DNA from 2 places in the Exiguobacterium sp. R-17 genome. Region 1 is predicted to be linked to the other one. Evidence: a T-box and tRNA genes for the amino acid it is inferred to sense, from the RefSeq annotation. Region 1 holds a T-box; the other holds one or more tRNA genes.

Region 1 (15,228 bases):
TCAATCGACGACCAAACTGAATTACTTCAGACTTTCAAGTTATCGAGTCCGGAGTATCAAACCATTACATCAGGAACGTATCCGGGTCGCTACGTCATTCACGGTATTTTAACGATTACAACTACAATTCAATCGACAGATCAAGAGGAAGTTCAGACCTTCACGAGTACGATTGGGTTTTAACTCAGAAAGGAACACGGTATGCGTAAATCCGAACAAGGCTATACATTACTTTTCGTTCTTGTGACTTTAACAGTCCTGTCCGTTCTCGCTGTTGCGACGATCGGTATCAGCTTACAGTCGAATCGCCTGACTGAAATCCGTGAGACAGATATCGATGTCGAGACGACGACACAAAATGATCTTGATTTAGCAGTCGCCTCCCTGCAAAACATCGTCTCTAAGACGACCGGGACTTCACCAACGACTTCTTCTCAGGCATTGTTTGAGAATCTCGATAATTCTATCGTTTCACCCTTAAAAACAATTGTTCCGAACGTGACCGTCAAGCTGAATGAAACCGCATCAAACGTCCGGGTCAAAGCGTTTGATTTAACAGCGACAGTTTCAAAACAAAAAGGCGACCAGCCGACAATAAAAAAAACGTATCGACAACGTGTCTATTTATCTGCCATTCCTAGTTTTTTGTACTATACGTTAGGCTCAGATGATCAAGTCATCTTAAATGGTGCTCCCTTGATCGAAGGCAATATTTTTTCCCGCAACGCCCTGCAAGCAACTGCGACCCCGATATTCAAATACAATAATGAGGATGGTACCTTCACTAATACTAAAGCACTTCCCTACATCGCAGGTCAGGTACGCGTTTTCCAAGAGAAGACTCAGCCATTATTGAAGTGTGGGGATTACCTCGTGTGTGATAAAACGATTTTTGATCCGAAAGGTGCGACGGAGCTAGTATCAACGAAAGAAACATTAGTTCCGTTTGATTTCGACTATGCGTTGAACGATTTTTTGAAATTACCAGTGGATACGCCTTTTACGCAAGTGGCTTCTGCATTAAAAAATTCTTCAATTCCACAATCTATATTAAAGGGACCATTTTTAACAGAACTTGATACGAAGCGACAAATGATCAGTCCAGCATTGAATACAGGCAATACTGTGACATTGACAGATGATCTTGTTCAAGAAACACTCGAACCTTTGATCATTAACGGAAATTTAACGATTTCTTCGTTGAACCCTTTGACCCAGCCGCTTGAGATCAAACGTCCTCTCGTTGTTCTTGGCAACTTACTGATTCGAGGAAATGTTGGATTTGCAACGACGATTTATGCGACTGGAACGAGTCGTCTAGATGACGCAAACATTCAAGGGCTGACTTCAACTGCGAAACAAAATACATTGATTTTACTTAGTAAAGGAAATCTTGTCATTAACCGCGTCAATAAATTTTCGACGCCCCAAACGACTACACCTGATTTAAATGCGTTTCTATATAGTGACGACGATCAAAAAAATACGATTTATTCTGTAGGTTCGACGATGAATGTACGTGGAGGAATCTTCACGAAAGGACAACTCGAGGTGAATGCTTACCGTGGGAAACTGAATTTACCTGAAAATGCGTTCCCTGCAAACGTGACGGAGCTCGAAAAACTGATGGTCGCCAACAAATCACCGGATTTCGAAGCTTCCCGTTTACGCATGGCGTATGATGCGACAGTATTGAAAAACCCTACTGCACTACTTCCACTCAACCGAGCCGTCCAATTGTATGTTGAAACACCAAAACGTATTCAACCATAAGGAGCATGAAAAAGAGTCATTCGTCAGCGACGAACGACTCTTTTTTTGATTAAAATTTCGTTGCTCGGTATTGTTTAACAAGCTTTTTCACCTTGTTCTTTTCTACCGTTGCACCATTCTGTTGTAACATCACATATAGATCTTTTCGATTTTGTTTAATCGTTTCATAGACTGGTTGCTCTTTCCCACGATTCGGATCAGCTCCTGCTTGCAATAACAGTTCAATCGCTGCATCGTTTTGATCCAGTGTGGCATAAAAGAGTGGTGTATGTCCGAAGTCATCGATCCGATTGATTTCTTTTTTTGAAGCTTTTTTCACGAGAAGCGTATAGACATCAATCGATCGATTCACACTTGTCGCGACATGAAGGACCGACTGACCTTGAGCATTCAGTTGACTGATTTTTGCACCTTTTGCCAACCATTCAGCTACTGTACTACGCGGCGTGAATTGTGCTGCATAAAACCAGTTCGCTTTATTTTGGACGGTCTGTTCGTCAAGGAGAAGCTTTGCCTTGTCAAAGGCGAGTGTTTCTTGGAATCGACGAATGTAACGATTTTTCTCCTTTGTCGATAAAGAGGCATCTTTTAACGCAGAAGCAAGTCGTTCCGGCTTTTCTGAACGTAGTCCTTGTTCAAGTGCTGCATGTTGATTCGCTTTTATGACGTATACCGCTCCCCCGATTCCAATGATGATCAAAATCAAGAGGACGGCAATGATTCGTTTGCGTTTCATATCTCGCGTCCCCACCTCTTAGTAAACATCTCCATCCAAGTCTGATGTTCCTGATTCAGAACCAATCGTTACCTTGAATGTCGTCGTTAGTGGTGTTTTTTGATTATCTTTCATGACTTCGAGCACATCTTTATTCTCTTTTAACGCCGTTACTTTGATTCGTGCTACACCTGGACGAAGTGGTTGCAACGCTTGTCCTGTTGGATCAATCTTGACGTATTCTTTCCCCTGTAGGACTTCTAAACGATAGAAGCGTTCTGTCGTCGTCACTGGGAACCAGCGCAGAATCGGTGATTTCTTATCATCTTTCATCGTCATTGCGATATCATCCGCTGTCAGATTGAGTGGGTTCTCGCGTACCCGAACGAGTGTCTTCGCGACCGTATCTGGGAAATCAGTTAACGTTAGTAACGCTTCGACTGGTCCATTTGGTGTCCCGGCTTTACCTGTAATCGTGTAACCTGACGCCGTCTGTTTCAACTCAATCGCACTACTTACAGTTGATGCCGTAAATGATAATGGGTAATTTGGTTTAAACGTCGCCGTTACGTCTTGATTCGATCCGACCCACAATTCCAGATTACTTGGAGAGACCGATAGCTCCGGTAACTTGACTTGGATCGTGTACTCTTGTGACTGAGCAAGATAAGTTGAGCTTCCGGCTGTTGCAGGTACAACCGCTTTGACCGTGACCATTCCTGGTGTCTTTCCTGTCAGCTCCAACGTATTTTTAGTTAAGCCATTCGTCGTCACACGAGAATCGTTCGTTACGATCCATTGAATCGGTGTGTTTCGTCCCGATACCATCGAAGCAATTCCGGACATTGATTTTGTCTCTCCCACGTATAATGTATCCGGTATATTTTGAACGGTTAATCCTCTAAATACATCATTGATGACGAGTTCTGAAGTCGCTGTCAGCTCTTTTCCGTTTCCGACTGGTACGACGAGTTTAATCTGTGTCGTCCCGACTTTTTTCGGTTTGATGACACCGGCTTCATCAATCGATGCGATTTCCGAATCGATAATCGACCATTTTAACGCGCCATATTGACTGCCTGAAGGATTAATTTCTGGCAATACTTTATACGATGTCGTCGTGATATCCATCTTAACGGACGGAATCTTCACACTTGTCGCAAAGGATGGTGTCAGTGCATAACCAATCGTCGGAAAAGCTTGGGGATCATTTGCGACGATCGTCGATTTATCTTTCCCATTCTTTTTATCACGATATATATTTTTTATTGATGTCAACTTGTTGTCTTTTTTATCGAGTAAATGAACTCCTGCGGCATCTTTCGCACGTACTTTGACAGTAAACGTCACTTCCGATTGATTCGCGATCCATTCCCCTTTATGAACGCCTTCAATCGCTTCGTCGTATTCGATATCTGGGAGTCTTCCTTTGATCGTCTGTCCTGTAATATTCGTTTCAGTCAGACCCGTCGTCGATAAAATTTCAAGATTACTCGGGAATTGTTCGTTGAACAGAATGTTTTCCATCGTCACCGAGAACTGACCCATGATGTATCCATTGTTTCCGATGGCATCCTTTTGCATCATCGGAGACATTTTGACGGTATAGGTGATATCTGCTGTTTCCCCTTTTGGAATCGTTGCTGGATCAATCGAACGGGACAGGACGAATGGTGCAGAGGCAGCTGGACGCACGACTTGAACGGTCCGTGTCTCTATTGTCTTCGCACCGCGTTGATCTTCTGCTTCAATTCGGATCGTCACGCTCGTTTTTCCTTTAAGTTTCGATTCAAACGATTGACTGACGAATGAGTTGTTTTTCAACTTATTGTTTTCAAACACTTTTTCATCATCAATATAGATGCGCGTCTTCAACTCACGATCTTGTAGATCGTAGTCGTTTATTTGGTATGAGATTGCTAAAGGCTCATTTTCAAGATAACTTGATTTGTCATATGGTAGAAGACTTTTGATTAAAGGTTTATGATTCGCACCGATAAAAGCGCGATACATCGTATTGGTAAATAGATTCTGCTCCCCTACATTTGTAAAGGAAGAGGTATGTCCAGCACCTGAATATGTGATGTTTCCCTTGGTGTACATATAGTAGTGATTTCGAGCATCTCCTACCGTCCTACCAGTCTCCGTACTTGCTTCTGTTTCCTTGATGTTATACCAAGGTATTAAATCCGGTTGTTCTAAATCAAGAGCAAAATATTGATTGTGTGTTTGCGCAATCGAAATCTCATTGTCTAACGTAAAAGGAAATGATGTCATTTGTCCTTCATTTTGACGAATGGCTTTCGTGGATTTTTTAGGTGCTGCAAACCCCATATTTGTATAGTAGGTTTGACCAGATGCTGTAGCGTAGTCTGCTTCCCAGCGAGTTGGCGTATTTTTTACATTCGATCTAAAGATGGTATCGTGTGTCAACATGAGTCCCTGTCCCGTATTAGTAAATGACTTAACTTTATCAAATGCCAGGTCAGTAAGACTAGCAGTACCATAAGAATCTTGGAATCCGAAAATCAACATATCATATGAAGCATTTAAATCTTTCGAAGTTACTTCACTCGAAAATTTAGCTGAATCTATGACATTTAAATTAAAATTATAAAAATCATTTTTACTTAAATTTTCTCCTTTTAGATTATCTAGAAGAGAACCAGTTCCTCTCGTTCCAAGAACCTGAAGTACTTTTGCTTCAGCTAATTGATCTTTCATTAAAAAACTACCTGTCTTATAATCCGACAATCCATTGCTTTTATTGATTCGAATCATCCACTGTCGTGGTCCTGTATAACTCGGAACGTCAAATGTATAGGTAAGTTTCCCGTTAGCTGCGGCTGGTAATTCATCGACTTTTTCTGATTCATCGAACTGATCATTACTGTCAAAATCGATATAAAGTGTCGCTGTAGTATCAGTTATCGACTGATCAAGAGTATAACTAAACTCAATTGGTCGATTCGGAACCGCTATCGAACCGATAGACGACAATGTGTTTCCTGCTTGCTTTACTGTCACATTCGAGATACGGGGACGCACGTTGATTTTTTGCTTCAATGAGTTAATGACATCATTGATATTTTCGTAAGAAACAGTTGCTTGTGTCGATACATAGTTCTTCAAGACCTTTGAGAAATTACTTTGATCATGCGTGAAGACATCTTTATGCAGATACACTGGCAGTCCTTTTCGAACATATGCATTGAGGATTTCATTACTTTTTAGTCCTGTAATATCATTTTCGATTTTACTTGTATTATGATTTCTTTTATCAAACTCAGATAATTTAATTGAATATTTCTCTTGATTATTACTATTGATTGAAGGATCAAAAACGATTGCATCAAACGCTCCATCAAGTGGGAAACGAGACGCATTTAGCTCCTTAACCGTCATCATCTTGACATCATATTGACTAGTACTCAACTCTTTTAACAGTGACAACGACGTAATTGTCGTTCCCGGATTAATCCGGTTCGTCGTCGACCATTCATCGCGAATCTCTAAAATCTTAAACTTTTCACCCGTTGCGGCTTTAGAATGTGGCTCCTGTATATACGTAAAACTTGAAAAAATCAGTAAGGTAGCTAAGGCTAGACGGATCCACTGCTTCATCATTTATCGTCTCCTCATCGTGTCATCAAAATATGGGACTATACTCCCCCATTTCATTATAACGAGAGAATCAGGATTTTCCCTTTTTTGTAAAAATGGAAGCGTAATAATGACGCACTTCACTGATGAAATAGAGTGATCCCGTCACGACGTATGTCCGGTCCATCTCTAATTGATCGAAGAACTCTTCAACCGTCGTTACATTACCCCCGTCTTGTTTTAACTCATCGAGTGTCCTTGCTCGTGGGAAATCGAATGTCGTCTCGTAAATATCTGGCGTTATGTTGCGTAGCTGCGCAAGCATCGCCGACCGGTCTTTATCACGCAAAATCGAACAGAGCAACGTCACGGGTTTTGATTCTTCCTTTAACCGTTCAACAAGTGCCGTGATGCCTTCCGGATTATGCGCACCATCGAGAATGATTCGTGGTTTGCGCAAGATGATTTCAAACCGACCTGGATGTTTCGCTTCTCGTAGCCCTTTTCGGATCGCCGCTTTCGACCATCCGAGACGTCGCGCACAAATAACGGCGTTCGCCGCATTATGGACTTGATGATGGCCTTCGAGACCTAAGCGGGTCTCTGGAATCCCGTCGTACGTCGCCCAGGTCCCGGTTTCCTTTAAGCGGTAACGGATGATTGCTTCCTGGCTCCATTTCAATGTCGCATTCCGGTCGCCGCAATATGCCATTAACGGCACCGTCAGTTCTTCTTGCAGTTTCCCGGCGATGACCGGTGTCCCTTGTTTGATGATGCCGAACTTCTGTAAGGCGATCTCTTGGAGCGTATCTCCGAGAATCGCTTGATGATCGTGACCGATTGATGTGATGATTGCTGCGACCGGCTTTTTGAAGACGTTCGTCGAATCATACAGTCCACCGAGTCCGACCTCATAGATGACGAAATCCGGACGGATCTGATCAAAATAATAGAAAGCAAGTCCTGTTAATGCTTCGAACTCAGTGACCGTACCGAGTGACCGATCAATGTTTCCGATGGCAGCCTGAACAGCTGTGGCAGCTGTAACGAGATCATCTTCTGCGATCGGTACCCCATTCAACATGATCCGTTCCTCAAACTGAATGATGTACGGTGACGTGAATGTCCCGATTTGCAATCCTTCCGCAATTCCCATCTCACGCAAGAACGCGACCGTCGATCCTTTTCCGTTCGTTCCGGCGACATGAATCGTCGGAATCGCGTCCGGGTCAATCTGTAATTCCAGTAACATCGCCTGCATCCGTTCAAGACCTGGTTTGACGCCGAATGCTAGTAAGCTCGATAACCAATCCAATACATCTTCTCGCGTCCTCATGCTGTTCGCTCCTTTAAAAAAAGTGGCTCAAGGAGACTTGAGCCACTGCTGTAATTAGTGTGAGAGTTCGTTGATGCGTGCTTCGACAGCTTGACGTTTTTCCGTATAATCAAGTGCCTTCGCTTTTTCTTCATCAATGACATGTGCCGGTGCTTTACCGACGAAGCCAGGGTTGTTGAGTTTTTTCTCGACCCGTTCGACTTCTTTCGTATACTTGACGAGTTCTTTATTCAAGCGGGCGATTTCTTCCTCGATGTTGATCAAGTCTGCGAGCGGGATGAACAATTCTGCCCCCGTTACGATCGCACTCATCGCTTTTTCTGGCGCTGGCATTTGCTCTTCAATCCGGAGTTCAGACGCGTTCGTGAACTTTTGCAAGTACGAGCTGTTTGACGACAAGTCGTCTTGAACACGTGCGTCATTCGTCGAGATGAACAGTTGGATCTGTTTCGACATCGGTGCGTTCACTTCCGCGCGGATATTACGAACCGAACGGATGACGTTCTGAACCGCTTCAAATGCTGGAACAGCTTCCGGGAAGTCGAGTGACGCATCACGTGTTGGCCATGCGGCACGTGTGATCGTCTCACCTTCATGCGGTAAGTGTTGCCAGATTTCTTCCGTGATGAACGGCATGAACGGATGCATCAAGCGCATGATCCGGTCGAGTGTATAGGCAAGAACCGAACGCGTCGTTTGTTTCGCTGCTTCGTCTTCTCCGTTGAGCGGCAATTTCGCCATCTCGATATACCAGTTACAGAAGTCTTCCCAGATGAAGTGATAGAGAATACGTCCTGCTTCACCAAACTCATATTTATCTGATAGACGTGTCACGTCATCGATCGTTGTCTGTAAACGTGTCAGGATCCACTTATCTGCGAGTGATTTCTCACCTGTCAAATCGATCTGATCAAACGTTAAACCATCCATGTTCATCAAGGCAAAACGGCTTGCGTTCCATAGTTTGTTCGAGAAGTTCCACGTTGCTTCAATCTTTTCCCAGTAGAAGCGGAGGTCGTTCCCTGGTGTCGATCCAGTCGTTAAGAACCAACGCAGTGAATCGGCACCGTATTTCTCGATGACATCCATCGGGTCAATCCCGTTTCCGAGGGATTTCGACATTTTGCGTCCTTCCGAATCACGAATCAGGCCGTGAATCAAGACGTCTTGGAATGGACGTTGTCCCGTGAATTCATACGATTGGAAGATCATCCGTGATACCCAGAAGGCGATGATGTCGTATCCCGTAACCAGTGTCGATGTCGGGAAGTATTTCTGATAATCCGCGGCGTCCGTATTCGGCCAACCCATCGTTGAGAATGGCCAAAGGGCTGAAGAGAACCATGTATCGAGAACATCGTTGTCTTGCTCCCAGTTCTCGAGGTCTGCTGGTGCTTCCTTGCCAACGTATACTTCGCCTGTTTCTTTATGGTACCAAGCCGGAATCCGGTGTCCCCACCAGAGTTGACGGCTGACACACCAGTCACGGATGTTTTCCATCCAGCGTACATATGTGTTCTCAAAGCGTTGTGGAACGAAGTTGACCTTGTCTGGTCCTTGTTGCTCCTCGAGTGCTTTTTGCGCGAGTGGCTCCATTTTGACGAACCATTGGAGTGAGAGATACGGCTCGACGATTGCATCTGAACGTTCCGAGTGACCAACAGAGTGCAAGTGTGGTTCGATTTTGATCAAAACACCTTCTGCTTTTAAATCTTCAACGATTTGTTTCCGGCATTCGAAACGATCCATGCCTTCGTATTTACCTGCATTCTCGTTCATCGTTCCATCTTCATTCATGACGAGGACACGTGGTAATTCGTGGCGGTTACCGACTTCGAAGTCGTTCGGGTCGTGTGCAGGTGTAATCTTCACGACACCTGTACCGAATTCCATATCGACATATTCATCCGCAACAATCGGAATCTCGCGACCAACAATTGGTAACGTGATCGTTTTTCCGACGAGGTGAGCGTAACGCTCATCCTTCGGGTTCACGGCAATCGCTGTATCACCAAGCATTGTCTCAGGACGTGTCGTCGCTAGTTCAACATGACCTGAACCGTCCGTCAGTGGATAGCTGAGGTGGTAAAACGCCCCTTCGATATCCTTGTAGATGACTTCGATATCTGAGATCGCTGTTTTCGTCGCTGGGTCCCAGTTAACGATGTATTCGCCACGATAGATCAAGCCTTTTTCGTAAAGTTTAACGAAGACTTCTTGAACTGCTTCCGACAACCCTTCGTCGAGCGTGAAGCGTTCACGCGAGTAATCGAGTCCAAGACCGAGTTTTGCCCATTGTGCACGGATCGTTGACGCATACTCTTCTTTCCATGCCCAAGATTGTTCGAGGAATTTCTCACGACCCATTTCAAGACGTGATTTCCCTTCTGCTCGCAATTTTTGTTCGACTTTTGCTTGCGTCGCAATACCGGCATGGTCCATTCCCGGTAGATACAGGACGTCGAACCCTTGCATCCGTTTCATCCGCGTCAGCATATCTTGTAATGTTGTGTCCCAAGCGTGACCAAGGTGTAATTTACCTGTGACGTTCGGTGGTGGAATGACGATCGTGTACGGCTCTTTCTCCGGATCTTGATCGGCTTTAAAGTACTCTCCCTTTAACCAAAAGTCGTGCCATTTTTCTTCCGTTGCCTGCGGATCATACTTCGTTGGCATTGATAATTCCTGCATCCTGATCGCTCCCTTTTTGTCCATAATAAAAACGGCTTCTCTCGTCCTATGCTAAGGACGAAAGAAAGCCGTTGCTTTTTTCCGCGGTACCACCTTAGTTCATCCAACATCGGATGCCCTCGAGCCACGTAACGTGTGGAGGACGGATATCGCTCGTAAGACTCACGATACCAGCTCGTGGGGTGACCTTCCTCCTGTTCGTCCGTCACATCTTTCAGCCAAGGATGTGTTCTCTACGCCGGTACGAATACAGGATTACTCTTCCCGTCATCGCTGTTGCCATTTTCTTCTTTATTCATTTTAGCCGAGAGTTCAAGCAATCGTCAAGAACTGCTTAACGATCGAACTCAACTTGGAGTTCCTTGAACGTCAATTCGACGGCTTCAATCGTCTGTTCGATATCTTCGTCCGTATGAGCAATCGAGAGGAAGAGACCTTCGAATTGTGATGGTGGTAAGAAGACACCACGCGCCGCCATCTTTTGATAATACGAACGGAACATCTCAAGGTTCGATGTTTTCGCTTTTTCGAAGTTCGTGACACGTTCATCCGTGAAGAAGACACCAAACATCGCACCCGCACGGTTCGTCGTCAGCGGAATGTTATATTTCGCCGCAGCGTTCAGGTAGCCTTCAGACAGACGGCTCGCTTTCCGGTCGAACTCTTCATAGTGCTCGGGTTTCAATTGCGTCAGTGTCGCTAGACCCGCTGCCATCGCAAGTGGGTTCCCGGATAACGTACCTGCTTGATAAATTGGACCTTGTGGTGCGATCTGTTCCATGATGTCACGACGTCCGCCATAAGCACCGACTGGCATTCCGCCGCCGATGACTTTACCGAGACACGTGATATCCGGCGTGACACCGAAGTGTCCTTGCGCACAGTGGAATCCGACACGGAAACCGGTCATGACTTCGTCAAAAATCAATAACGCACCGTTTTCTGATGTAATTTCCCGTAAGCCTTCAAGGAATCCTGGTTCTGGTGGCACGAAGCCCATGTTCCCAGCAGCCGGTTCGACGATGACACCAGCGATATCGTCGCCGTGTTTTTCAAACGCGATCCGGACAGCATCCAAATCGTTGTAAGGAACCGTCAATGTCATGCTCGCAATTTGCGCTGGAACGCCTGGTGAATCCGGTAGTCCAAGTGTCGCGACACCTGAACCCGCTTTAATCAAGAGCGAGTCCCCATGACCGTGGTAACAGCCTTCGAACTTGAGGATTTTTGTCCGACCTGTATAGCCGCGCGCGAGACGAAGGGCTGCCATCGTCGCTTCTGTACCCGAATTGACCATCCGGACGACTTCGACTGACGGTACACGACTGATGACGACTTCCGCCATCGCCGATTCGATTTCTGTTGGCGTCCCGTAACTCCAACCACGCGTCGCTTGTTCTTGAATCGCTGACGTGACGATTGGATCGGCATGACCGAGAATCATCGGTCCCCATGACAGGACGTAATCGATATACTCTTTTCCATCGATATCATAGAGCTTCGATCCTTTGGCATGATCTGCGAAAATTGGTGTCATCCCGACCGATTTATAGGCACGGACTGGGCTGTTGACACCACCCGGCATGAGCGGGAGTGCCCGCTCGAACGCTTCTTTTGATTTTGAGTTCTGGTTAATTAAGCTCATTTCGACCCCTCCAGGTAACGACAAATGTCTTTTGCGAAATAGGTGATAATTAAATCAGCTCCTGCTCGTTTAAAGCCAAGCATCGTCTCAAGGACGATTCGTTCTTCGTCGATCCAGCCGTTCAAGGCTGCAGCTTTGACCATCGCATACTCACCCGATACGTTGTACGCAACGATTGGTAGATCAATCCGCTCGCGCACATCACGAATGATGTCCATGAACGCAAGCGCAGGTTTGACGATCATGAAGTCAGCTCCTTGATCGACGTCCGCTGTTGCTTCTCGGAACGCTTCGCGACGGTTTGCCGGATCCATTTGGTAGCCTTTCCGGTCGCCTTCTCCTGGTGCCGAGTTCGCAGCGTCACGGAATGGACCGTAATAAGCAGATGCATATTTAACGCCATAGCTCATGACCGGAATATGGCTGAAGCCGTTCTCGTCCAACCCTTGACGGATCGCTGCGACGAAACCGTCCATCATCGATGATGGAGCGATGACATCGGCACCCGCCTGAGCTTGTGAGATGGCTGTTTTGACGTGAAGCGGTAATGACGCATCATTATCGACCGTTCCGTCCGCGACGATTCCACAGTGACCTGTCGACGTATATTCACATAAGCATGTGTCGGCAATGACCGTTAGCTGCGGAGCAACCTTTTTAACGAGACGTGTTGCCTCTTGAACGATCCCGTGATCGTGAAACGCACCTGATCCTTGCTCGTCTTTTAAGTGGTCGTGCGGGACACCGAATAAGATGACAGATTCGATTCCGAGTGCGACGACTTCTTCGATCTCAGCCGTCAGATGATCAAGTGATAAGTTGAAGACGCCTGGCATCGAACTGACTTCGCGTTTAATATCTTCGCCTTCAGCAACGAAGATCGGATAAATCAAATCTGATTTATGCAACTGGTTCTCGCGGACGAGTGACCGGAGTGATGCGGTATGACGTAAACGACGGTGACGTGCGTATTCTAATGTGTTCATGCTGATTCCTCCTCAATGATACGATCAATCATGCCGTCCACCGTGAATTCACGGGCGACATGAATCGGTTGAAGTCCGGCTGCTTTTGCTGCTTGCTCCGTGATCGTCCCGATGACGATGAAGGTCGTCTTCAGGTCTAGCGGAGCAATCGCTTCGACAGCGGAAGGACTCTGCAGTCCAATATAGGTGGCATTTCTGATAAGTGCTTCAGGTAGTCGACGGGTGACGGTTTCATAGGTGATGATATCCTCGATCGTATATCGATTCAATTTTCGTAACTGATCGACCGGTGCTTGCCGCGAACGGTTCCCTCGCGCAAAAACGATATGATCGCCGTCAGACAAGTATGGTCCCAGTTCTGCGACAAGTGCGTCTCCTGTAAAGGTTGATGGACAAAAGTCGGCTGTTCGACCATACTTCGCAAGTGCATCTGCTGTCTTTCGTCCAACGACCGCGATACGCGTTTCTGCTAATTCAGGCAATGCATCAGCAACCCGGTGGACGCCATTCGGACTCGTCACGATGAGCCAATCAATTCCCCTCGGCAACGTAAACGAAACAGGTCGCGTTTCAATGACCGGATAATGCACCGACTCGATTGCGACGTCACGCAGTCGCGCCATCTGCTCGTTCGTCGGTGGTCGACTTCCCGTGAACAATACCTGCTTACAAGTCATCCGGAAGTGTTGCGAGAATCTCACGACCGCCCGAAGCAAGCAGACGTTCGGCAACGTCTTGACCGAGTTGCATCGGGTCAAGACCTGATTCGCGCTCGATTAGAATTTGCTCTCCATCGACGGATCCAATGAATCCGACAAGTGTCGTTGACATGTCTTCGTTAATCGTCGCGAAACCACCAACAGGAACGTGACAGCTACCTTCGATGGCTGCTAGGAAAGCGCGTTCTGCGTAAGCCACTTTTTCTGTCATCTGATCATGGATCAGGTGCAGGAGATCACGTACTTCTTGATCATGTTCGCGACATTCGATACCGAGGATTCCTTGACCGACAGCTGGAATCATGTCTTCTGTTGAAAGATATTCCGAAACGACATCTTCAGACCAACCCATCCGTTTTAAACCAGCTGCTGCAAGCAGAATCCCGTCAAACGGACCGTTCTTTAATTTATCAAGTCGTGTATCGATGTTTCCGCGAATCGATTCGATTTTTAAATCAGGGCGGAGTTTTAGCAATTGTGATCCACGACGTAAGCTGCTCGTGCCGACAACCGCACCTTCTGACAAGGAAGCAAGACCTTCTCCTGTTTTCGTGATCAAGGCATCACGCGCATCGACACGTGCCGGTGTGGCACCGATGATGAGACCATCCGGTAGTTCAGACGGTAAATCCTTCATGCTGTGGACAGCAAAATCGATTTCTTCGTCAATCATCTGCTGTTCGATCTCTTTTACGAATAACCCTTTACCACCGACCTTTGAGAGCGTCACATCCAAAATGCGGTCTCCTTTTGTGATGATGTTCTTGATTTCGAACTCATACGGCGCGCCGGCTTGTTTCAACTGGTCAATGACCCATTTCGTCTGTGTCATCGCTAGCTTCGAGCTTCGCGATCCAACAATGATTTTTCGCATGCTAAAATCCCCCTGTACAATGATAAAGGGGCGGCACAAGTCCGCCCCATGCATTTTCTATTGTAACACAAATCGTACTTTGTTCACCGGTTCACAGCTTTTGCTGCAGGTGTCGTCTCTTCTGACGTCACGATTTCATCTTCGAGCCCATCAAACAAGTCTTCGTTTAATGCGAACGTATCCATGAACTGCGCAATCCGCTCATCGGCATCCGGTTTCGCTGCCGCATCTTTGATGTAAGATAGCGGTTCACGCAACAATTGATTGATGATGGATTTCATGTGTTTACCAATGACGGTTTTTTCACGTTTTGACATCTCCGGTAATTTCCGTTCCAAGCTTTGCATCGTCTCTTGTTGAATCCGCAACGCTTGGTCTCGTAATTCCGTGATGATCGGCACGACACCAAGTGTCGTCATCCACCCTTCGAACTCGGCGATTGCCGCTTCGATTCGTTGTTCGATTTTCGCCGCTTCCTTCATCCGTTCCGCCATGTTTTGCTGGACGATCGATGTCAGATCATCGACATCATATAAATGAACGCCTGGCAAGTCACCAACGGTCGGTTCGATGTCGCGCGGTACTGCGATGTCAATCAACAAGAATGGACGATCGTGACGGAACAGCTGTGCTGCTGCGATGTCTTCCCGTTTGATGATGGCACGTTTTGCACCTGTTGAAGAGATGACGATGTCTGCCCGAAGCAAACCGCACTGCATTTCATTAATCGAATGCGCTGATCCTTCGAACCGATTCGCGACCTCTTCTGCTTTGGCAAGCGTCCGGTTAAAGACCGTGATGTCACGAGCTCCTGCTTCATATAAGTTGAGCGTCGTCAATTCGCCAGTTTCTCCCGCACCGATGACGACAATCGATTTATCTTCAA
Region 2 (15,228 bases), 970 kb from region 1:
CCACGGATTCCTCATCAGGGCGTGAACCATAATGTTGCGTATGACCGTGTTGGAACTGACGAACCATGCCGTCGACTTCGTCTTTGAAAAATGAATAACAAGTCGGGCAACCGACTTTACGAAGATGAAGCAATTGTTGACGGGTCATACCACAAGACGGACATGCCGTCCCTTGATATTCACGTGCTAACTCCCGTACACAAACCGAGCATAAGAACTTCTCATCGGTTTCTGACTCTTGTGGGAGTTTGACACGGACGATTGCTTCTCGTTCGCCACATCGTTGACAACGCATCGTGCATTCCTCCAATGTCCGACGACTAGAGTCGCTTCATGGTTTGAAGAAGCGTCCGCATCAAGTGGGCACGCATCCGGTGTTGATCTTCGACCGCCATTGGCAAACTCTCTTTTTGCAACAGCGATTGAATCAAAATAGCTTCCCGCCGCGTCAGTAATTGTTCGTTCATCAAACGAATCAAATAATCTTCTGCAGCTTGTTCCGTCAAATGATCACCGATCCATGAACTGACTTCGTCTAATAGATCGTGACTATCGAGCACAACGATTTTTTGAATCCGAATGTATCCACCGCCGCCCCGCTTACTTTCAACAAAATAACCCTTTTCGACCGTAAAACGAGTATTAATGACGTAATTGATTTGTGATGGAACACAGTCAAAACGTTGTGCAATTTCTTGACGTTTGATTTCAATCGTCTTTTCGTCGTGTAAAATTTGCTTTAAATAGGCTTCGATGATATCTGTGATGTTTTGCATTGGCACCACCTCTCTGACCATCTTTGACTATTGTTTGATTTAATAGTAATCATCTAAAAAAAGAAATGCAACTGATAAGGCTTTTTAGAAAACACAAAAAGACCGACCTGCAATCTGCAGATCGGTCAAGTGCCTGGCAACGTCCTATCCTCACAGGGGGAAGCCCCCAACTACTTTCGGCGTTCAAGTGCTTAACTTCCGTGTTCGGCATGGGAACGGGTGTGACCACTTGGCTATCGTCACCAGACGATCGGGCTCGCGCCCTCAAAACTGAAGTCATCAACAAGCATCTGCTAGAACAAGGCCTCGACCGATTAGTATCACTCAGCTCCACATGTCGCCATGCTTCCACCCGTGACCTATCTACCTCATCGTCTCTGAGGGGTCTTTCTTGATTACTCAAAGGGAAATCTCATCTTGGAGGGGGCTTCATGCTTAGATGCTTTCAGCATTTATCCCGTCCGCACGTAGCTACCCAGCGATGCTCCTGGCGGAACAACTGGTACACCAGCGGTGCGTCCATCCCGGTCCTCTCGTACTAAGGACAGCTCTCCTCAAATTTCCTGCGCCCACGACGGATAGGGACCGAACTGTCTCACGACGTTCTGAACCCAGCTCGCGTACCGCTTTAATGGGCGAACAGCCCAACCCTTGGGACCTACTCCAGCCCCAGGATGCGATGAGCCGACATCGAGGTGCCAAACCTCCCCGTCGATGTGGACTCTTGGGGGAGATCAGCCTGTTATCCCCAGGGTAGCTTTTATCCGTTGAGCGATGGCCCTTCCATGCGGAACCACCGGATCACTAAGCCCGACTTTCGTCCCTGCTCGACTTGTAGGTCTCGCAGTCAAGCTCCCTTCTGCCTTTGCGCTCTACGAATGATTTCCAACCATTCTGAGGGAACCTTTGGGCGCCTCCGTTACTGTTTAGGAGGCGACCGCCCCAGTCAAACTACCCGCCTGACACGGTCCTCCAGCCGGATCACGGCTGCGAGTTAGAGACTCTATGCATGAAGGGCGGTATCCCAAGGGTGACTCCTCCGAAGCTGGCGCTCCGGGCTCGACGTCTCCCGCCTATCCTGTACATCATGCACAAAGCCTCAATATCAGGCTGTAGTAAAGCTCCATGGGGTCTTTCCGTCCTGTCGCGGGTAACCTGCATCTTCACAGGTACTATGATTTCACCGGGTCTCTCGTTGAGACAGTGCCCAAATCGTTACGCCTTTCGTGCGGGTCGGAACTTACCCGACAAGGAATTTCGCTACCTTAGGACCGTTATAGTTACGGCCGCCGTTTACTGGGGCTTCGGTTCAAAGCTTCGCTTGCGCTAACCCATCCCCTTAACCTTCCAGCACCGGGCAGGCGTCAGCCCCTATACGTCATCTTGCGATTTAGCAGAGACCTGTGTTTTTGCTAAACAGTCGTTTGGGCCTATTCACTGCGGCTCTACATGTGTAGAGCGTCCCTTCTCCCGAAGTTACGGGACCATTTTGCCGAGTTCCTTAACGAGAGTTATCCCGCGCGTCTTAGAATTCTCATCTCGCCTACCTGTGTCGGTTTACGGTACTGGCGCCTTCCCCCTCACTAGAGGCTTTTCTTGGCAGTGTGAAATCGTGACCTACGTCCCTACGGGACTCCGCGTCGTTCCTTGACTGTGATGCCTGACGGATTTGCCAATCAGACGGTCTTGAAACTTGCACATGCACTTCCATCCGCATGCGTCACTATCCTCCTGCGTCCCCCCATTGTTCAAACGGTGGATCGGCGGTACAGGAATATCAACCTGTTATCCATCGCCTACGCCTTTCGGCCTCGGCTTAGGTCCAGACTAACCCTGAGCGGACGAGCCTTCCTCAGGAAACCTTGGGCTTTCGACGGAGGGGATTCTCACCCCTCTTTTCGCTACTCACACCGGCATTCTCACTTCCAAACGCTCCACTGCTCCTTCCGGTACAGCTTCGCAGCGGTTTGGAACGCTCCCCTACCATTCCTTACGGAATCCGCAGCTTCGGTGGTATGTTTAGCCCCGTTACATTTTCGGCGCGGCGCCACTCGACTAGTGAGCTATTACGCACTCTTTGAATGGTGGCTGCTTCTAAGCCAACATCCTAGCTGTCTAGGCAGCGCCACATCCTTTTCCACTTAACATACACTTGGGGACCTTAGCTGGCGGTCTGGGCTGTTTCCCTCTTGACTACGGATCTTATCACTCGCAGTCTGACTCCCGAGTATAAGTTGCTGGCATTCGGAGTTTAACTGAATTCGGTAACCCTGTGGGGGCCCCTAGTCCAATCAGTGCTCTACCTCCAGAACTCTCAACCTCGAGGCTAGCCCTAAAGCTATTTCGGGGAGAACCAGCTATCTCCAGGTTCGATTGGCATTTCACCGCTACCCACACCTCATCCCCGCACTTTTCAACGTGCGTGGGTTCGGACCTCCAGTCAGTGTTACCTGACCTTCATCCTGGACATGGGTAGATCACCTGGTTTCGGGTCTACGACAACGCACTGAACGCCCTGTTCAGACTCGCTTTCGCTACGGCTCCGCCTCATCGGCTTAACCTCGCGCGTTATCGTAACTCGCCGGTTCATTCTACAAAAGGCACGCCATCACCCGTTAACGGGCTCTGACTACTTGTAGGCATACGGTTTCAGGATCTATTTCACTCCCCTTCCGGGGTGCTTTTCACCTTTCCCTCACGGTACTGGTTCACTATCGGTCACTAGGGAGTATTTAGCCTTGGGAGATGGTCCTCCCGGATTCCGACGGGGTTTCACGTGTCCCGCCGTACTCAGGATCCACTCTGGAGGGAAAACAGTTTCAGCTACAGGGCTGTCACCTTCTTCGGCCGACCTTTCCAGGTCCTTCACCTACTGTCTTCCTTTTTGACTCCGTATAGAGTGTCCTACAACCCCGAAGAGCATGCTCTCCGGTTTGGGCTGTTCCCGTTTCGCTCGCCGCTACTCAGGGAATCGCATTTGCTTTCTCTTCCTCCGGGTACTTAGATGTTTCAGTTCCCCGGGTCTGCCTCACGTTACACTATGTATTCATGTAACATGTCCCATCCCATTACAGATGGTGGGTTCCCCCATTCGGAAATCTTCGGATCAAAGCATACTTACTGCTCCCCGAAGCATATCGCTGTTCGTCGCGTCCTTCATCGGCTCCTAGTGCCAAGGCATCCACCGTACGCCCTTCATACCTTGATCTAGCGTTGGTATTCTAAGAACACACGTCTAATGACATGGTTAATTAAAAGTTTGATGTCTTGTTGATGTCTTCAGTTTTCAAGGTGCGAGTGTCTCTTGCGAGACTGAGAGACGAGCTCTCAAAACTGAACGATGGGCATGTCCCGTAAGGGACGTTTTCCTTAGAAAGGAGGTGATCCAGCCGCACCTTCCGATACGGCTACCTTGTTACGACTTCACCCCAATCATCTACCCCACCTTCGACGGCTGGCTCCTTGCGGTTACCTCACCGGCTTCGGGTGTTGCAAACTCTCGTGGTGTGACGGGCGGTGTGTACAAGACCCGGGAACGTATTCACCGCAGTATGCTGACCTGCGATTACTAGCGATTCCGACTTCATGCAGGCGAGTTGCAGCCTGCAATCCGAACTGGGAACGGCTTTATGGGATTGGCTCCACCTCGCGGTCTCGCTGCCCTTTGTACCGTCCATTGTAGCACGTGTGTAGCCCAACTCATAAGGGGCATGATGATTTGACGTCATCCCCACCTTCCTCCGGTTTGTCACCGGCAGTCTCCCTAGAGTGCCCAACTGAATGCTGGCAACTAAGGATAGGGGTTGCGCTCGTTGCGGGACTTAACCCAACATCTCACGACACGAGCTGACGACAACCATGCACCACCTGTCACCATTGTCCCCGAAGGGAAAACTTGATCTCTCAAGCGGTCAATGGGATGTCAAGAGTTGGTAAGGTTCTTCGCGTTGCTTCGAATTAAACCACATGCTCCACCGCTTGTGCGGGTCCCCGTCAATTCCTTTGAGTTTCAGCCTTGCGGCCGTACTCCCCAGGCGGAGTGCTTAATGCGTTAGCTTCAGCACTGAGGGGCGGAAACCCCCCAACACCTAGCACTCATCGTTTACGGCGTGGACTACCAGGGTATCTAATCCTGTTTGCTCCCCACGCTTTCGCGCCTCAGCGTCAGTTACAGACCAAAGAGTCGCCTTCGCCACTGGTGTTCCTCCACATCTCTACGCATTTCACCGCTACACGTGGAATTCCACTCTTCTCTTCTGTACTCAAGCCTTCCAGTTTCCAATGGCCCTCCCCGGTTGAGCCGGGGGCTTTCACATCAGACTTAAAAGGCCGCCTGCGCGCGCTTTACGCCCAATAATTCCGGACAACGCTTGCCACCTACGTATTACCGCGGCTGCTGGCACGTAGTTAGCCGTGGCTTTCTCGTAAGGTACCGTCAAGGTACGAGCATTTCCTCTCGTACGTGTTCTTCCCTTACAACAGAGTTTTACGATCCGAAAACCTTCATCACTCACGCGGCGTTGCTCCATCAGACTTTCGTCCATTGTGGAAGATTCCCTACTGCTGCCTCCCGTAGGAGTCTGGGCCGTGTCTCAGTCCCAGTGTGGCCGATCACCCTCTCAGGTCGGCTATGCATCGTCGCCTTGGTGGGCCGTTACCCCACCAACTAGCTAATGCACCGCAAGGCCATCTCAAGGTGACGCCGGAGCGCCTTTCATCACCGGACCATGCGGTCCAATGAACTATCCGGTATTAGCTCCGATTTCTCGGAGTTATCCCAATCCTTGAGGCAGGTTCCTTACGTGTTACTCACCCGTCCGCCGCTCATTCCACTGCCTTCCCTCCGAAGAGTTCCGTCAGCTTCCTGCGCTCGACTTGCATGTATTAGGCACGCCGCCAGCGTTCGTCCTGAGCCAGGATCAAACTCTCCATAAAGTGTTTGACTTGCTCGTTGTTGTGACCGGAGTCACGATTGACGAAGCTTGCGCTTCATTCGTTTTTGTATTCCGTAGAATACGATTTTTGCCTCATCGTTCAGTTTTCAAAGTTCGTCATAAAAATGGTGGAGCCTAGCGGGATCGAACCGCTGACCTCCTGCGTGCAAGGCAGGCGCTCTCCCAGCTGAGCTAAGGCCCCGTTAAAGGGATGAAATTGAAGATGGTCGGGAAGACAGGATTCGAACCTGCGACCCCTTGGTCCCAAACCAAGTGCTCTACCAAGCTGAGCTACTTCCCGAAAATGCACCCTGAGAGATTCGAACTCCCGACCCCTTGATTCGTAGTCAAGTACTCTATCCAGCTGAGCTAAGGGTGCGGAATATAAGGATCAAACAGCAAACATCAAAATGAAAATGGTACCGAGGGCCGGAATCGAACCGGCACGGGGAAACCCCCGCAGGATTTTAAGTCCTGTGCGTCTACCAGTTCCGCCACCCCGGCAGGGATATAAAAGGTAGAACCTTCATTCATAATTGAATTCTGGTGATCATTGAAGATGAAAATGGTGCCGGCAACAGGAGTCGAACCCGCGACCTACTGATTACAAGTCAGTTGCTCTACCAGCTGAGCTACACCGGCAAGTGTAATAAAAATGGTGGAGGATGACGGGATCGAACCGCCGACCCCCTGCTTGTAAGGCAGGTGCTCTCCCAGCTGAGCTAATCCTCCATATGTATCGCCTGGCAGCGTCCTATCCTCACAGGGGGAAGCCCCCAACTACTTTCGGCGTTCAAGTGCTTAACTTCCGTGTTCGGCATGGGAACGGGTGTGACCACTTGGCTATCGCCACCAGACATTTATTATCTTAACATTATGTTCACATAACGTCAAGACTTTTTTTCATTTTTTTGAAAGGCTCGCGCCCTCAAAACTGAAGTCATCAACAATGCATCTGCTAGAACAAGGCCTCGACCGATTAGTATCACTCAGCTCCACATGTCGCCATGCTTCCACCCGTGACCTATCTACCTCATCGTCTCTGAGGGGTCTTTCTTGATTACTCAAAGGGAAATCTCATCTTGGAGGGGGCTTCATGCTTAGATGCTTTCAGCATTTATCCCGTCCGCACGTAGCTACCCAGCGATGCTCCTGGCGGAACAACTGGTACACCAGCGGTGCGTCCATCCCGGTCCTCTCGTACTAAGGACAGCTCTCCTCAAATTTCCTGCGCCCACGACGGATAGGGACCGAACTGTCTCACGACGTTCTGAACCCAGCTCGCGTACCGCTTTAATGGGCGAACAGCCCAACCCTTGGGACCTACTCCAGCCCCAGGATGCGATGAGCCGACATCGAGGTGCCAAACCTCCCCGTCGATGTGGACTCTTGGGGGAGATCAGCCTGTTATCCCCAGGGTAGCTTTTATCCGTTGAGCGATGGCCCTTCCATGCGGAACCACCGGATCACTAAGCCCGACTTTCGTCCCTGCTCGACTTGTAGGTCTCGCAGTCAAGCTCCCTTCTGCCTTTGCGCTCTACGAATGATTTCCAACCATTCTGAGGGAACCTTTGGGCGCCTCCGTTACTGTTTAGGAGGCGACCGCCCCAGTCAAACTACCCGCCTGACACGGTCCTCCAGCCGGATCACGGCTGCGAGTTAGAGACTCTATGCATGAAGGGCGGTATCCCAAGGGTGACTCCTCCGAAGCTGGCGCTCCGGGCTCGACGTCTCCCGCCTATCCTGTACATCATGCACAAAGCCTCAATATCAGGCTGTAGTAAAGCTCCATGGGGTCTTTCCGTCCTGTCGCGGGTAACCTGCATCTTCACAGGTACTATGATTTCACCGGGTCTCTCGTTGAGACAGTGCCCAAATCGTTACGCCTTTCGTGCGGGTCGGAACTTACCCGACAAGGAATTTCGCTACCTTAGGACCGTTATAGTTACGGCCGCCGTTTACTGGGGCTTCGGTTCAAAGCTTCGCTTGCGCTAACCCATCCCCTTAACCTTCCAGCACCGGGCAGGCGTCAGCCCCTATACGTCATCTTGCGATTTAGCAGAGACCTGTGTTTTTGCTAAACAGTCGTTTGGGCCTATTCACTGCGGCTCTACATGTGTAGAGCGTCCCTTCTCCCGAAGTTACGGGACCATTTTGCCGAGTTCCTTAACGAGAGTTATCCCGCGCGTCTTAGAATTCTCATCTCGCCTACCTGTGTCGGTTTACGGTACTGGCGCCTTCCCCCTCACTAGAGGCTTTTCTTGGCAGTGTGAAATCGTGACCTACGTCCCTACGGGACTCCGCGTCGTTCCTTGACTGTGGTGCCTGACGGATTTGCCAATCAGACGGTCTTGAAACTTGCACATGCACTTCCATCCGCATGCGTCACTATCCTCCTGCGTCCCCCCATTGTTCAAACGGTGGATCGGCGGTACAGGAATATCAACCTGTTATCCATCGCCTACGCCTTTCGGCCTCGGCTTAGGTCCAGACTAACCCTGAGCGGACGAGCCTTCCTCAGGAAACCTTGGGCTTTCGACGGAGGGGATTCTCACCCCTCTTTTCGCTACTCACACCGGCATTCTCACTTCCAAACGCTCCACTGCTCCTTCCGGTACAGCTTCACAGCGGTTTGGAACGCTCCCCTACCATTCCTTACGGAATCCGCAGCTTCGGTGGTATGTTTAGCCCCGTTACATTTTCGGCGCGGCGCCACTCGACTAGTGAGCTATTACGCACTCTTTGAATGGTGGCTGCTTCTAAGCCAACATCCTAGCTGTCTAGGCAGCGCCACATCCTTTTCCACTTAACATACACTTGGGGACCTTAGCTGGCGGTCTGGGCTGTTTCCCTCTTGACTACGGATCTTATCACTCGCAGTCTGACTCCCGAGTATAAGTTGCTGGCATTCGGAGTTTAACTGAATTCGGTAACCCTGTGGGGGCCCCTAGTCCAATCAGTGCTCTACCTCCAGAACTCTCAACCTCGAGGCTAGCCCTAAAGCTATTTCGGGGAGAACCAGCTATCTCCAGGTTCGATTGGCATTTCACCGCTACCCACACCTCATCCCCGCACTTTTCAACGTGCGTGGGTTCGGACCTCCAGTCAGTGTTACCTGACCTTCATCCTGGACATGGGTAGATCACCTGGTTTCGGGTCTACGACAACGCACTGAACGCCCTGTTCAGACTCGCTTTCGCTACGGCTCCGCCTCATCGGCTTAACCTCGCGCGTTATCGTAACTCGCCGGTTCATTCTACAAAAGGCACGCCATCACCCGTTAACGGGCTCTGACTACTTGTAGGCATACGGTTTCAGGATCTATTTCACTCCCCTTCCGGGGTGCTTTTCACCTTTCCCTCACGGTACTGGTTCACTATCGGTCACTAGGGAGTATTTAGCCTTGGGAGATGGTCCTCCCGGATTCCGACGGGGTTTCACGTGTCCCGCCGTACTCAGGATCCACTCTGGAGGGAAAACAGTTTCAGCTACAGGGCTGTCACCTTCTTCGGCCGACCTTTCCAGGTCCTTCACCTACTGTCTTCCTTTTTGACTCCGTATAGAGTGTCCTACAACCCCGAAGAGCATGCTCTCCGGTTTGGGCTGTTCCCGTTTCGCTCGCCGCTACTCAGGGAATCGCATTTGCTTTCTCTTCCTCCGGGTACTTAGATGTTTCAGTTCCCCGGGTCTGCCTCACGTTACACTATGTATTCATGTAACATGTCCCATCCCATTACGGATGGTGGGTTCCCCCATTCGGAAATCTTCGGATCAAAGCATACTTACTGCTCCCCGAAGCATATCGCTGTTCGTCGCGTCCTTCATCGGCTCCTAGTGCCAAGGCATCCACCGTACGCCCTTCATACCTTGATCTAGCGTTGGTATTCTAAGAACACACGTCTTAAATGACATGGTTAATTAAAAGTTTGATGTCTTGTTGATGTCTTCAGTTTTCAAGGTGCGAGTGTCTCTTGCGAGACGTGAGAGACGAGCTCTCAAAACTGAACGATGGGCATGTCCCGTAAGGGACGTTTTCCTTAGAAAGGAGGTGATCCAGCCGCACCTTCCGATACGGCTACCTTGTTACGACTTCACCCCAATCATCTACCCCACCTTCGACGGCTGGCTCCTTGCGGTTACCTCACCGGCTTCGGGTGTTGCAAACTCTCGTGGTGTGACGGGCGGTGTGTACAAGACCCGGGAACGTATTCACCGCAGTATGCTGACCTGCGATTACTAGCGATTCCGACTTCATGCAGGCGAGTTGCAGCCTGCAATCCGAACTGGGAACGGCTTTATGGGATTGGCTCCACCTCGCGGTCTCGCTGCCCTTTGTACCGTCCATTGTAGCACGTGTGTAGCCCAACTCATAAGGGGCATGATGATTTGACGTCATCCCCACCTTCCTCCGGTTTGTCACCGGCAGTCTCCCTAGAGTGCCCAACTGAATGCTGGCAACTAAGGATAGGGGTTGCGCTCGTTGCGGGACTTAACCCAACATCTCACGACACGAGCTGACGACAACCATGCACCACCTGTCACCATTGTCCCCGAAGGGAAAACTTGATCTCTCAAGCGGTCAATGGGATGTCAAGAGTTGGTAAGGTTCTTCGCGTTGCTTCGAATTAAACCACATGCTCCACCGCTTGTGCGGGTCCCCGTCAATTCCTTTGAGTTTCAGCCTTGCGGCCGTACTCCCCAGGCGGAGTGCTTAATGCGTTAGCTTCAGCACTGAGGGGCGGAAACCCCCCAACACCTAGCACTCATCGTTTACGGCGTGGACTACCAGGGTATCTAATCCTGTTTGCTCCCCACGCTTTCGCGCCTCAGCGTCAGTTACAGACCAAAGAGTCGCCTTCGCCACTGGTGTTCCTCCACATCTCTACGCATTTCACCGCTACACGTGGAATTCCACTCTTCTCTTCTGTACTCAAGCCTTCCAGTTTCCAATGGCCCTCCCCGGTTGAGCCGGGGGCTTTCACATCAGACTTAAAAGGCCGCCTGCGCGCGCTTTACGCCCAATAATTCCGGACAACGCTTGCCACCTACGTATTACCGCGGCTGCTGGCACGTAGTTAGCCGTGGCTTTCTCGTAAGGTACCGTCAAGGTACGAGCATTTCCTCTCGTACGTGTTCTTCCCTTACAACAGAGTTTTACGATCCGAAAACCTTCATCACTCACGCGGCGTTGCTCCATCAGACTTTCGTCCATTGTGGAAGATTCCCTACTGCTGCCTCCCGTAGGAGTCTGGGCCGTGTCTCAGTCCCAGTGTGGCCGATCACCCTCTCAGGTCGGCTATGCATCGTCGCCTTGGTGGGCCGTTACCCCACCAACTAGCTAATGCACCGCAAGGCCATCTCAAGGTGACGCCGGAGCGCCTTTCATCACCGGACCATGCGGTCCAATGAACTATCCGGTATTAGCTCCGATTTCTCGGAGTTATCCCAATCCTTGAGGCAGGTTCCTTACGTGTTACTCACCCGTCCGCCGCTCATTCCACTGCCTTCCCTCCGAAGAGTTCCGTCAGCTTCCTGCGCTCGACTTGCATGTATTAGGCACGCCGCCAGCGTTCGTCCTGAGCCAGGATCAAACTCTCCATAAAGTGTTTGACTTGCTCGTTGTTGTGACCGGAGTCACGATTGACGAAGCTTGCGCTTCATTCGTTTTTGTATTCCGTAGAATACGATTTTTGCCTCATCGTTCAGTTTTCAAAGTTCGTCGTGTCGTTTTCAGCGACTTTAATATCTTAACAAGTTATCAACCCGATTGTCAACAACTTTTTTTGATATTTATTTTTGTGTGTCACGACCATTCGCGGCACAAGAAGTAATATACCATGGCTTTTTGAATCGTACAAGCATTTTATTAGAAAAACATTTAAAAACTTTTGTTTACCCGTTTTTTGACTTGTTTATTCCTGTGTTGATTCCAAAAAGAACGCTCCGTTCCTTCTATACAGTATAGAAAGAACAGAGCTCTACTCATTAATTTTGTTGGTGACGCATCGTTGGGAAGAGTAATACATCACGAATCGATGGCGCATTCGTCAACAACATGACGAGACGATCGATCCCGATCCCAAGACCACCCGTTGGCGGCATACCGTACTCGAGTGCTTCAATGAAGTCTGTATCCATTTCATGCGCTTCGTCGTTTCCTGCTTCTTTTTCGACGAGTTGTGCTTCGAAACGTTCACGTTGATCGATTGGATCGTTCAATTCCGTAAAGGCATTCGCATGCTCACGACGGACGATGAATAATTCAAAACGATCCGTAAAGCGTGGATCTTCTGGATTTTTCTTCGCAAGTGGTGATACTTCAACAGGATGACCATAGACGAATGTTGGTTGAACGAGTGTTTCTTCTACTTTTTGTTCGAAGAACTCATTCAAGATATGTCCCGTCGTCATGTGCGACTGGACTTCAACACCGTGTTCATGCGCGAGTTCAAGGGCACGTTCGTTCGAAATCTGTTCGAAGAAGTCGAGACCTGTTGCTTCTTTAACGAGATCTACCATGTGCGCTCGTTTCCAACCGACAGATAAATCGATGACGTCTTCTCCGTAAGTGACTTGTGTCGTACCGAGTACTTCTTGTGCGACGTGAGCAATCAGGTTCTCTGTTAAGTTCATGATGTCTTTATAATCCGCATACGCTTCATAGAGTTCGATCATCGTAAACTCTGGGTTATGACGTGTTGAGATTCCTTCATTACGGAATACACGACCGATTTCGTAGACTTTCTCAAGTCCACCGACGATCAAACGTTTCAAATGAAGCTCAATCGCAATCCGCATGTAAAGCGTCATGTCGAGTGCATTATGATGCGTGATGAACGGACGCGCCGATGCTCCACCCGCGATCGTATGCAACATTGGTGTTTCGACTTCCAAGTATCCGAGGTTATCAAGATACTGACGGATTCCACGAATGACTTTACTCCGCGCGATGAATGTCTCACGTGATTCTTGGTTCGTAATAAGGTCGAGATAGCGCTGACGGTAGCGTTGCTCGATATCCTTTAATCCATGATATTTATCCGGAAGCGGACGTAACGCTTTTGTCAATAACGTAAATGCTGTGACGTGAACAGAGAGTTCACCAACATTCGTCTTGAACACGTATCCTTGGATCCCGACGATGTCACCTAAGTCACATGTCTTATAGATCTCATACGCCTCTTCACCGACGTCATCTTTACGAACATACAACTGAATTTGACCTTGTACATCCTGAACATTCGTAAAGCCAACCTTCCCTTTACGACGTGTCGTCATGACACGACCTGCGATGGCAACTTCCGGTTTCAGTTCAGCCAATTCTTCTTTTGTATGTTCACCAAATGATGCACGAATGCTCGCAGTATCCGTCGAACGTTCAAAACGTGCGCCGAATGGATCGAGACCTTGTTCACGCATGGCGTTCATCTTACTGAGACGCACCTGCATTTGATCGTTCATTTCCATATCCTGACTCACTGTCTTCACTCCTTTTAATAATGGTTCACGACGATTCTCTCGAATAAAAAGCTGCCGGAATGACCGACAGCCCTTTAGAAAACCGATACGCTCATCTTCAATGCAACTAGCGTACCACAAAACGACTCTGTCCGACTATACTTTACCTGTTAGGCATACGCTACGTCTTCTTCGAGTGTCTGCAAGTACTGCTGTAACAGTTCAACGAGTCCCGTATGCGTGTCGATGTTAAATAACGCATTGCGAACGCGACCGTTCCCCTTCATTCCTTTCAAGTACCAGGCGACATGTGTCCGCATTTCGCGCACGGCGAGTTCTTCTCCTTTTAGCGCGACCAGTCGTGTAGCGTGCAAGAGACAAATATCAATCTTCTCGCGCGCCGTCGGTTCTGCCGGAAGCGTTCCTGATTCGAGATACTGGATTGTCTGATACAACATCCATGGGTTTCCGAGAGCGGCCCGTCCGATCATGACACCGTCGACACCAATCTCATCAATCATTCGTTTAGCATCTTGTGGGGTTTGAACATCCCCGTTTCCGATGATTGGAATATTGACCGCTTTTTTTGCTTCACCGATGATGTTCCAGTCTGCGACACCTTCATATTTTTGTGAACGTGTCCGTCCGTGAATGGCAACAGCCTTCGCACCACCCGCTTCTGCCGCTTTGACATTATCCACACAATAGATGTGATGACTGTCCCAGCCGGTCCGCATTTTGACCGTCACCGGTTTATCGATCGCTTGTGTCACCGCATGGACCATCTCATAGACCTTATCCGGATCAAGCAACCATTTCGCTCCAGCATCACTTTTCGTGACTTTCGGGACCGGACACCCCATATTGATATCAATGATGTCGGCATTCGTGTTCGCTTCGACATATCGCGCTGCTTGAACGAGTGTCTCCTTTGAACCACCATAGATTTGAAGACTCAGCGGTTTTTCCCGCTCATCCACGTACAGCATCTGTAGCGTCCGTTCGTTCTCGTACAAGATCCCTTTATCGCTGACCATCTCCGCACAGACGAGTCCCGCGCCGAATTCTTTTGCGATCAACCGAAACGCGGGATTACAGACGCCTGCCATCGGTGCCAAGATGACTTGATTCTTCAATTTGACATCACCAATGTTAAATTCCATTATTGTTCCTCCGCTTCTAAAAGACCACCTAAGCGTCGCACACCGTTTTGTTCTGTCTCTGGTAACTGCTGGTACAATTGCTCGACACTTTGCCCAAGACCAGGTATGACGCATGTTGCTGCCAGTTCCCGTAATGGCGCGAGGACGAATGCCCGCTCTTGCATCCGCGGATGCGGAACGGTTAATCCTTCAAGGTCAATACGTTCTCCCCCATATAACAAAATATCTAAATCAAGCGTCCGCGGTCCATTTTTGAACAGACGCTCGCGTCCTTCTAGCTGTTCGATTTCCTGCAGTCGCTCAAGTAAGACATCCGCCTCGTCCGTCGTTTGAATCCGGACGACCATATTATAAAATAAATCCTGATCGAGATACCCGACAGGTACAGTCTCATAAATGGAAGAGACCTTTACATCATGAACAGACGATAAGGCTCTCAGGCGAGCGATCGCTGCTCTTAAGTGAGCCGCTTTATCGCCAATGTTTGAACCGAGTGCAATGTAAGCTTCCTTCATGCATAGTCCCCCCGGAGTCGATTGATCTCGACTGCCACATGTTCATAATGACCAGCAATCGGCGGATCCGGTTTGATAACTTTGATCGACGCTTCTTCAATCCGTCCGTCTAACGCAAAGACTTCTTTTGCAATACGATCCGCCAAGGCTTCGACGAGTTGGAGCGGTTCTCCTTCGACGACACGTTTTGTCGCTTCATACAATTCAGCGTAATTGACACTTTTCGTCAAATCATCCGTCCGACCGGCTTCTGCCAATGCAAGTCCGATCGATAAGTCGACATTGAAGCGTTGACCGAGTTTCGTCTCTTCTGCAAATACACCGTGATACCCATAAAAACGCATTCCTGTTACATGAATTCGATCCACCGTCATTCCCCTTT

The links. A T-box is a leader RNA that pairs with one kind of tRNA and senses whether it is charged. The one in region 1 lies ahead of ACN9MT_RS11265 (valine--tRNA ligase), so its partner is inferred to be a tRNA-Val.
Region 2: it encodes a tRNA-Val, which carries the amino acid that the T-box ahead of ACN9MT_RS11265 (valine--tRNA ligase) is inferred to sense. The anticodon was not compared.

Annotation. Positions count from the first base shown of each region.
Region 1 covers NZ_CP184372.1:2,103,552-2,118,779, forward strand. The annotation lists gene ACN9MT_RS11240 (type II secretion system protein) at 1-183, shown strand, start outside; gene ACN9MT_RS11245 (type IV pilus modification PilV family protein) at 202-1,773, shown strand; gene ACN9MT_RS11250 (ankyrin repeat domain-containing protein) at 1,823-2,509, opposite strand; gene ACN9MT_RS11255 (DUF5057 domain-containing protein) at 2,528-6,115, opposite strand; gene ACN9MT_RS11260 (bifunctional folylpolyglutamate synthase/dihydrofolate synthase) at 6,183-7,427, opposite strand; gene ACN9MT_RS11265 (valine--tRNA ligase) at 7,482-10,118, opposite strand; T-box leader at 10,169-10,398, opposite strand; gene hemL (glutamate-1-semialdehyde 2,1-aminomutase) at 10,453-11,763, opposite strand; gene hemB (porphobilinogen synthase) at 11,760-12,749, opposite strand; gene ACN9MT_RS11280 (uroporphyrinogen-III synthase) at 12,746-13,450, opposite strand; gene hemC (hydroxymethylbilane synthase) at 13,416-14,342, opposite strand; gene hemA (glutamyl-tRNA reductase) at 14,426-15,228, opposite strand, start outside.
Region 2 covers NZ_CP184372.1:77,811-93,038, reverse strand. The annotation lists gene ACN9MT_RS00525 (hypothetical protein) at 1-295, opposite strand, end outside; gene ACN9MT_RS00520 (CtsR family transcriptional regulator) at 321-776, opposite strand; rRNA gene rrf (5S ribosomal RNA) at 908-1,023, opposite strand; rRNA gene ACN9MT_RS00510 (23S ribosomal RNA) at 1,071-3,984, opposite strand; rRNA gene ACN9MT_RS00505 (16S ribosomal RNA) at 4,150-5,711, opposite strand; tRNA gene ACN9MT_RS00500 (tRNA-Ala) at 5,837-5,912, opposite strand; tRNA gene ACN9MT_RS00495 (tRNA-Pro) at 5,935-6,011, opposite strand; tRNA gene ACN9MT_RS00490 (tRNA-Arg) at 6,016-6,089, opposite strand; tRNA gene ACN9MT_RS00485 (tRNA-Leu) at 6,128-6,214, opposite strand; tRNA gene ACN9MT_RS00480 (tRNA-Thr) at 6,277-6,352, opposite strand; tRNA gene ACN9MT_RS00475 (tRNA-Val) at 6,367-6,442, opposite strand; rRNA gene rrf (5S ribosomal RNA) at 6,452-6,567, opposite strand; rRNA gene ACN9MT_RS00465 (23S ribosomal RNA) at 6,670-9,583, opposite strand; rRNA gene ACN9MT_RS00460 (16S ribosomal RNA) at 9,752-11,313, opposite strand; gene lysS (lysine--tRNA ligase) at 11,696-13,177, opposite strand; gene dusB (tRNA dihydrouridine synthase DusB) at 13,339-14,331, opposite strand; gene folK (2-amino-4-hydroxy-6-hydroxymethyldihydropteridine diphosphokinase) at 14,331-14,846, opposite strand; gene folB (dihydroneopterin aldolase) at 14,843-15,214, opposite strand; gene folP (dihydropteroate synthase) at 15,217-15,228, opposite strand, start outside.